2 regions of the Mycobacterium shinjukuense genome follow, and region 2 is predicted to be linked to the other one. Evidence: riboswitches for the same ligand, from Rfam matches in the RefSeq annotation. Region 2 holds a riboswitch; the other holds the start of a gene.
The links. A riboswitch is a leader RNA that binds a small molecule or an ion and turns the genes downstream of it on or off. The one in region 2 is predicted to bind glycine.
Positions count from the first base shown of each region.

Region 1: another riboswitch for glycine. It lies ahead of gcvP (aminomethyl-transferring glycine dehydrogenase); the one in region 2 lies ahead of gcvP (aminomethyl-transferring glycine dehydrogenase).

Region 1 covers NZ_AP022575.1:3,949,236-3,952,642, forward strand. Annotated here, with positions in the region: gene gcvP (aminomethyl-transferring glycine dehydrogenase) at 1-2,190, opposite strand, end outside; glycine riboswitch at 2,248-2,355, opposite strand; glycine riboswitch at 2,357-2,447, opposite strand; gene G6N20_RS21475 (PE family protein) at 3,122-3,407, shown strand, end outside.
Region 2 covers NZ_AP022575.1:1,506,745-1,510,151, reverse strand. Annotated here, with positions in the region: gene G6N20_RS06770 (bifunctional nuclease family protein) at 1-60, shown strand, start outside; gene G6N20_RS06765 (MerR family transcriptional regulator) at 357-1,007, shown strand; glycine riboswitch at 1,035-1,132, shown strand; glycine riboswitch at 1,133-1,258, shown strand; gene gcvP (aminomethyl-transferring glycine dehydrogenase) at 1,292-3,407, shown strand, end outside.

The sequences.
Region 1 (3,407 bases), 2.1 Mb from region 2:
GTCACCCGGCAAAAACGGTGCCAGGTGTTCGCGGACGGCCACCGGGCCCACACCGGGCCCACCGCCGCCGTGCGGGACGCAAAACGTCTTGTGCAGGTTCAGATGTGACACGTCGGCGCCGAACTGGCCGGGCCGCGCCACCCCGACGAGCGCGTTGAGGTTGGCGCCGTCGAGGTAAACTTGCCCACCCGCGTCGTGCACCAGATCGCACACCGTGGTGATATCGGCCTCGTAAACGCCGTGGGTGGACGGGTAGGTGAGCATGATCGCCGCCAGCTCCGCGCCGTGGGCGGCGAGCTTGGCCCGCAGGTCGGCGAGGTCGATGGCGCCGTCGGCGGCGGTGGCCACCACGACCACCCGCATGCCGGCCAGCACCGCCGAAGCGGCGTTGGTGCCGTGGGCCGACTGCGGAATCAGACATATCCGTCGCCGGTGTTCGCCGCGGCTGGCGTGGTAGGCCCGGATGGCCAGCAGCCCGGCGAGCTCACCCTGTGAACCCGCATTGGGTTGCACCGACACCTGGTCATAGCCGGTGATTTCGGCCAGCCAGCGTTCCAGATCGGTGATCAGTTTGTGATAGCCGCCCGTTTGCTCAGCCGGGGCGTGCGGGTGGATCGCGGCGAAGCCGGACCAGCTGATCGGCGCCATCTCCACCGCGGAATTCAGCTTCATGGTGCATGACCCCAACGGGATCATGGTGCGGTCCAACGCCAGATCGCGATCCGACAGGGTGCGCAGGTAGCGCATCATCGCGGTCTCGGAGCGGTGTTCGTGAAACACCCGGTGCTGCAGGTAGGGCGTCTTTCTGAGCAGCTTCGGGTCGAGCCCGGAGAGCCCCGGTGCAATGCGCTCCACACCAAAGGCCATGAGCACCAGCGCGATGATGTCGGTGGTGGTGGTCTCGTCGCAGCTGATCCCGATGTGATCGGCGTCGGCAATCCGCAGGTTGACGCCCAGTTCGTAGGCACGCGCTGCGATGTCGCGGGCCCGTCCGGGGACCGCCACCAGCACCGTGTCGAAGAATCGTTCGTGCACCACGGTGTATCCGGCGCAGCGCAGACTGGCCGCCAGCGACACCGCGTGCGCGTGCACTCGAGAGGCAATGTGGCGCAATCCTTCTGGGCCGTGGTACACCGCGTACATGGCGGCGAGGTTGGCCACCAGCGCCTGCGCGGTGCAGATGTTGCTGGTGGCCTTGTCGCGGCGGATGTGTTGTTCGCGAGCCTGTAATGCCAGGCGGTAGGCCGGGGCACCGTTGACGTCCTGGGACACCCCGACCAGCCGGCCCGGCAACGCGCGTTCCAGGCCGTTGCGCACGGCCAGGTACCCGGCGTGCGGCCCGCCGAAGTACAGCGGAACCCCGAACCGTTGCGCCGAGCCCACGGCGATGTCGGCGCCCAGTTCGCCCGGGGGCGTCAGCAGCGTCAGCGACAGCGGGTCGGCGGCCACCGTGGTCATCGCCCCGCGGGCTTTTGCCGCGGCGATCAGGGCGCCCAGGTCTCGCACCGCTCCGCTGGCGCCGGGTGATTGCAGCACGATCCCGAAGAAATCACCGGAGGGCAAATCCGCCGAAAGCTTGTCCACGTCCACGATGTCGACGTCGATGTCCACCGCCGCGGCGCGCGTCCGAAGCACCGACAGGGTCTGCGGGAAGCAGTCGCTGTCGACCAGGAGCCGCGCCGACCGGTTCTTGTTGGACCGGCGCATCAGCAGCATCGCCTCCACGACGGCGGTGGCCTCGTCGAGCAGCGAGGCGCCGGCCACGGGCAGTCCGGTGAGGTCTCCGATCATGGTCTGGAAGGTCAGCAACGCTTCCAGGCGACCCTGGGATATCTCCGGCTGGTACGGGGTGTAGGAGGTGTACCAGGCCGGTGATTCGATGAGATTGCGGCGCAACACTTCCGGTGTCACGCAGGGGAAATAGCCCTGCCCGATCATCGACACCTGAACGATGTTGCGCGCGGCGATCGAGGCCAGATCGGCCAGCACCTGCCGCTCGGTGCGGGCCGCGGGCAAGGCCATCGGCGCGGTGTCGCGGATCTGCGCCGGGATGGCGGCCTCGACAAGGTCGTCGAGGCTGGCATAGCCGACCGTGGCGAGCATGTGCGCAACCGCGGCAGGGTCGGCTCCGATGTGGCGGGGCGCAAAGCTCGCCGGCCCGGCTAGGCAGCTGGGGACCTGAACACGCATCTCGGACAAGGGGCAACTCCGGTTTCAGTGAGCCCGACGGCACCGGGCTGGTCGCTCCCTCCCCGCTCTGTCCTGAAACCTGAGAGTCTGTGGCCGCGCATGCTGGCGGGGCCGTACACCTTCGGTAAGGTCGGTCGTGCTGACCGGTCCTTGTCTCCAGAGTTGCCTTGGCGGTGCGGTACTGGGGCCTGAGAGATTCCCGGGGAGGAGATTGCTCCTACGGCGCCTCGATATCGAGGTTCTCCCGCAACGCTTCAACGGCGGTTCAGTTGTGTCGGGGACTCAAGATACACACCAAGCGCGGTCTTGTCACGTGTCCGCCGTGGCTCACCGACGTCGAGCGCGTGGCGGGTGGGTGCTTGTGCGGCACGGGCAGCCTGTGGCTGATGGCGGTAGGCACGGCCGAAAACGCCCGGCAACAGCAACAGCGCCCATGTCGGGATCGCGATGTGGCCCGGGGGGCAGTGCACCCGGACCGCGTCGACGGCCGCGACCAACCCACAGACCAGGACCACGGTCGCCGCGAAGCGAGCGATTGGTGACCCGGTACAGCGCCGGGACCGCCGTCAGAGCCCGCTATCACCGATGACAAAGCCGCTATTTTCGGGCTCCGAGAATGCGAATAAATGGTGAATTCCGCATTCCCAGGTGGGCGCGCCGCCGGCTTGCCGTCTTTGGCGACAATACAACCTTCAACACTTGCACGATCCAGACTACCTCGCCCGGCGACAACCCACTATAACCTGTGAGTTTCATGATCATCGAACCTTTACCGAAAGCCGGCTAGACCTAATGTCATTTACGTATTTACGTATTGAATCGCACGGAGTCAGCGACCGCCAATCGCATCGGGCAAGTTAGTTTCGTGGTCAGACGCTGGCGCTGACCAACGCGCACGCGCTGCAGCAAAGGACGTTTCGGAGGACGGGAAATGGCATTTGTGATCACTCTGCCGGAATTCCTAGTGGCCGGGGCAACGGAATTGGCGGGTATACGTTCGGCAATCGACTCGGCCAACGTGGCAGCCGCGGCCTACACGACGAATGTGGTCGCCGCCGCCGAGGACGAGGTGTCGGCAGCAATCGCGGCGCTGTTATCCGCGCATGCGCAGGATTATCAGGTTATTAGCGCCCAAGTGGGTTTATTTCACGACCATTTCGTGCAGACGCTGAGCAATGCTGGGGCTTCGTACGTTGCCACCGAGGCGGCCAACGCGG
Region 2 (3,407 bases):
GTGGAGAAGTTCAAGGAGTTTCTCGACAGCGTGTCACCCGACGACTTCAAAGCCACCTAGCTCGTAGCTCGTCGACGATGCGCGCCGGCACGGCGGGCTGTGAGGGCGCTCGTCAACGTCACGGGTGCGTCTCATCTCACACATTGCGATCTCGACACGCCTCACGGATAGCGCCCACGAGGGCTGGGAACCCTCATACTCTAGTGATGACTTGGTAAGTACCGGGGGTACGGTCGGTGTGAAACGGCGTATGCTCCATAGCACTCGGACCTGAGCAAACGCGGCTGTTGAGCAGCCAGTGACGCACGCTAGTGCAGCAGCTAGTGACAAGAGCGCGATCGGCGAGAGGAAGCACCGTGGGCGAGCGGCCACGTCAAGAACAGCTAGACCTTGCCGACCACGCGGCCGCCACGACCGCCGATGGCAGCGTCGGCGGCAGCGTTACCGGCGGCCCCGCACCCGGCGAACACGTGCAGCCGGGACTGTTTCCCGACGATTCCGTGCCCGACGAGCTGGTCGGCTACCGCGGGCCGAGTGCGTGCCAAATCGCCGGCATCACCTACCGCCAGTTGGACTACTGGGCACGCACGTCGCTGGTGGTCCCGTCGATCCGCAGCGCGGCCGGCTCTGGCAGCCAGCGGCTGTACTCGTTCAAGGACATCCTGGTTCTCAAGATCGTCAAGCGGCTGCTGGACACCGGCATCTCGCTGCACAACATCCGGGTTGCCGTCGACCATCTGCGCCAGCGCGGCGTCCAGGATCTGGCCAACATCACCCTGTTCTCCGACGGCACCACGGTATACGAGTGCACGTCGGCCGAGGAAGTCGTCGACCTCTTGCAGGGTGGGCAGGGGGTGTTCGGCATCGCCGTGTCTGGCGCGATGCGCGAGCTGACCGGTGTCATCGCCGAGTTCCGCGGGGAGCGCGCCGACGGCGGCGAGTCGATTGCCGCCCCGGAAGACGAACTGGCGAGCCGGCGCAAGCAGCGTGACCGCAAGATCGGTTAGCCGGCCGAGTAAACTGGGGCACGCATCGCACCTCACGCGGGAGAGTTCTGTGGCCGCCAGCTACGGACGCCGAAGGAGCAACACCTCTCCGTCAACCTCTCAGGCACCCGGACCGCGCGAGACCATGATGCCTCTGGAAAGCGGTGGCGACCGGTGGCGGTCCCCACCCGCCGATGGGGAAAGGCGACCCGGTGGAACAGGTCGCCGAATCTCTCAGGCGCCTGGCGACAGGTGAAGACAGAGGGAGAGGGCCGCCAGACCTCTGCTTCTGTCAGGAGTTCACCGTGTCCCCTTCGACGTTCGCAGACCGGCACATCGGCCTGGACGCTCAGGCCGTCGCAACCATGCTCGCGGTGATCGGGGTGAACTCGCTCGACGAGCTGGCAGCGAAGGCGGTCCCGACGGGCATCCTCGATACCCTCACCGACGCCGGTGTCGCCCCGGGTCTGGACCGGCTGCCGCCGCCGGCCACCGAAGCCGAGGTGCTCGCCGAGCTGCGGGAGCTGGCCGACAGCAACACCGTCGCGGTGTCGATGATCGGGCAGGGCTACTACGACACGTTCACGCCGCCGGTGCTGGTGCGCAACATCCTGGAGAACCCCGCCTGGTACACCGCCTACACGCCGTATCAGCCCGAGATCAGCCAGGGCCGGCTGGAAGCCTTGCTGAACTTCCAGACCCTGGTCACCGATCTCACCGGCCTGGAGATCGCCAACGCGTCGATGCTCGACGAGGGCACCGCGGCCGCCGAAGCCATGGCACTGATGCACCGCGCGGCCCGCGGCCCGGCCCACCGGCTGGCCGTCGACGTCGACGTGTTCACCCAGACCGCCGCGGTGCTGGCCACCCGCGCCAAGCCGCTCGGCATCGAGATCGTCACCGCCGACCTGCGGGATGGCCTGCCCGACGGCGATTTCTTCGGCGTCATCACCCAGCTGCCCGGGGCCAGCGGCCGGATCACCGACTGGACCGCTGTGGTGGAGCAGGCCCACCAGCGCGGCGCGTTGGTCGCCATCGGCGCCGACCTGTTGGCGCTGACGCTGATCACACCGCCCGGTGAAATCGGGGCCGACGTCGCGTTCGGGACGACCCAACGATTTGGTGTGCCAATGGGATTCGGCGGCCCGCACGCCGGCTACCTGGCGGTGCGCGCCAACCATGCCCGGCAGTTGCCGGGACGGCTGGTCGGGGTGTCCGTGGACAGCGACGGCACCCCGGCGTACCGGCTGGCGTTGCAGACCCGCGAGCAGCACATCCGCCGCGACAAGGCGACCAGCAACATCTGCACCGCGCAGGTGCTATTGGCGGTGATGGCCGCGATGTATGCCAGTTATCACGGCGCCGACGGGTTGATCGCCATCGCGCGTCGGGTGCATTCCCACGCCGATACCATTGCCGCCGCGCTGGGCGATGCGTTGGTGCACGACACGTACTTCGACACGGTGTTGGCCCGGGTGCCCGGTCGTGCCGACGAGGTGCTGGCCGCCGCTAAGGCCCACGGCGTCAACCTGTGGCGGGTCGACGCCGACCACGTGTCGGTGGCCTGCGACGAGGCCACCACCGACGCCCACGTGGCGATCGTTCTGCAAGCATTCGGTGTGGCGGCCACCGGGCGGGCCGGCAAGGCTGTTGGCACCGATATCGAGACGCGCACATCGGAGTTCCTGACGCATCCCGCGTTCACCCGGTACCGCACCGAGACGTCGATGATGCGCTACCTGCGGGCGCTGGCCGACAAGGATATCGCCTTGGACCGCAGCATGATTCCGCTTGGCTCATGCACCATGAAACTCAACGCCGCCGCCGAGATGGCGTCCATCACCTGGCCGGAATTCGGGCGTCAGCATCCGTTTGCGCCGGCGGCCGACACCCCGGGGCTGCGCAAGCTGATCGCCGACCTGGAGAGCTGGCTGGTGCACATCACCGGCTACGAGGCGGTCTCGCTGCAGCCCAACGCGGGCTCGCAGGGGGAGTACGCCGGCCTGCTGGCGATCCACGAGTACCACGCCAGCCGGGGAGAGCCGCACCGCGACGTCTGTCTGATCCCGTCCAGCGCGCACGGCACCAACGCCGCGTCGGCGGCGTTGGCCGGGATGCGGGTGGTGGTGGTCCGTTGCCACGACGAGCCTAGTCGGGCTGGCGACGTCGACCTCGACGATCTGCGCGCCAAGGTCGCCGAACACGCCGACCGGCTGGCGGTGTTGATGATCACCTACCCGTCCACCCACGGCGTGTACGAGCACGACATCGCCGATATGTGCGCGGCGGTGCACGACGCCGGCGGACAGGTCTACGTCGACGGCGCCAACCTCAACGCTCTGGTGGGCCTGGCCCGGCCGGGCAAGTTCGGCGGCGACGTCAGCCACCTGAACCTGCACAAGACGTTCTGCATCCCGCACG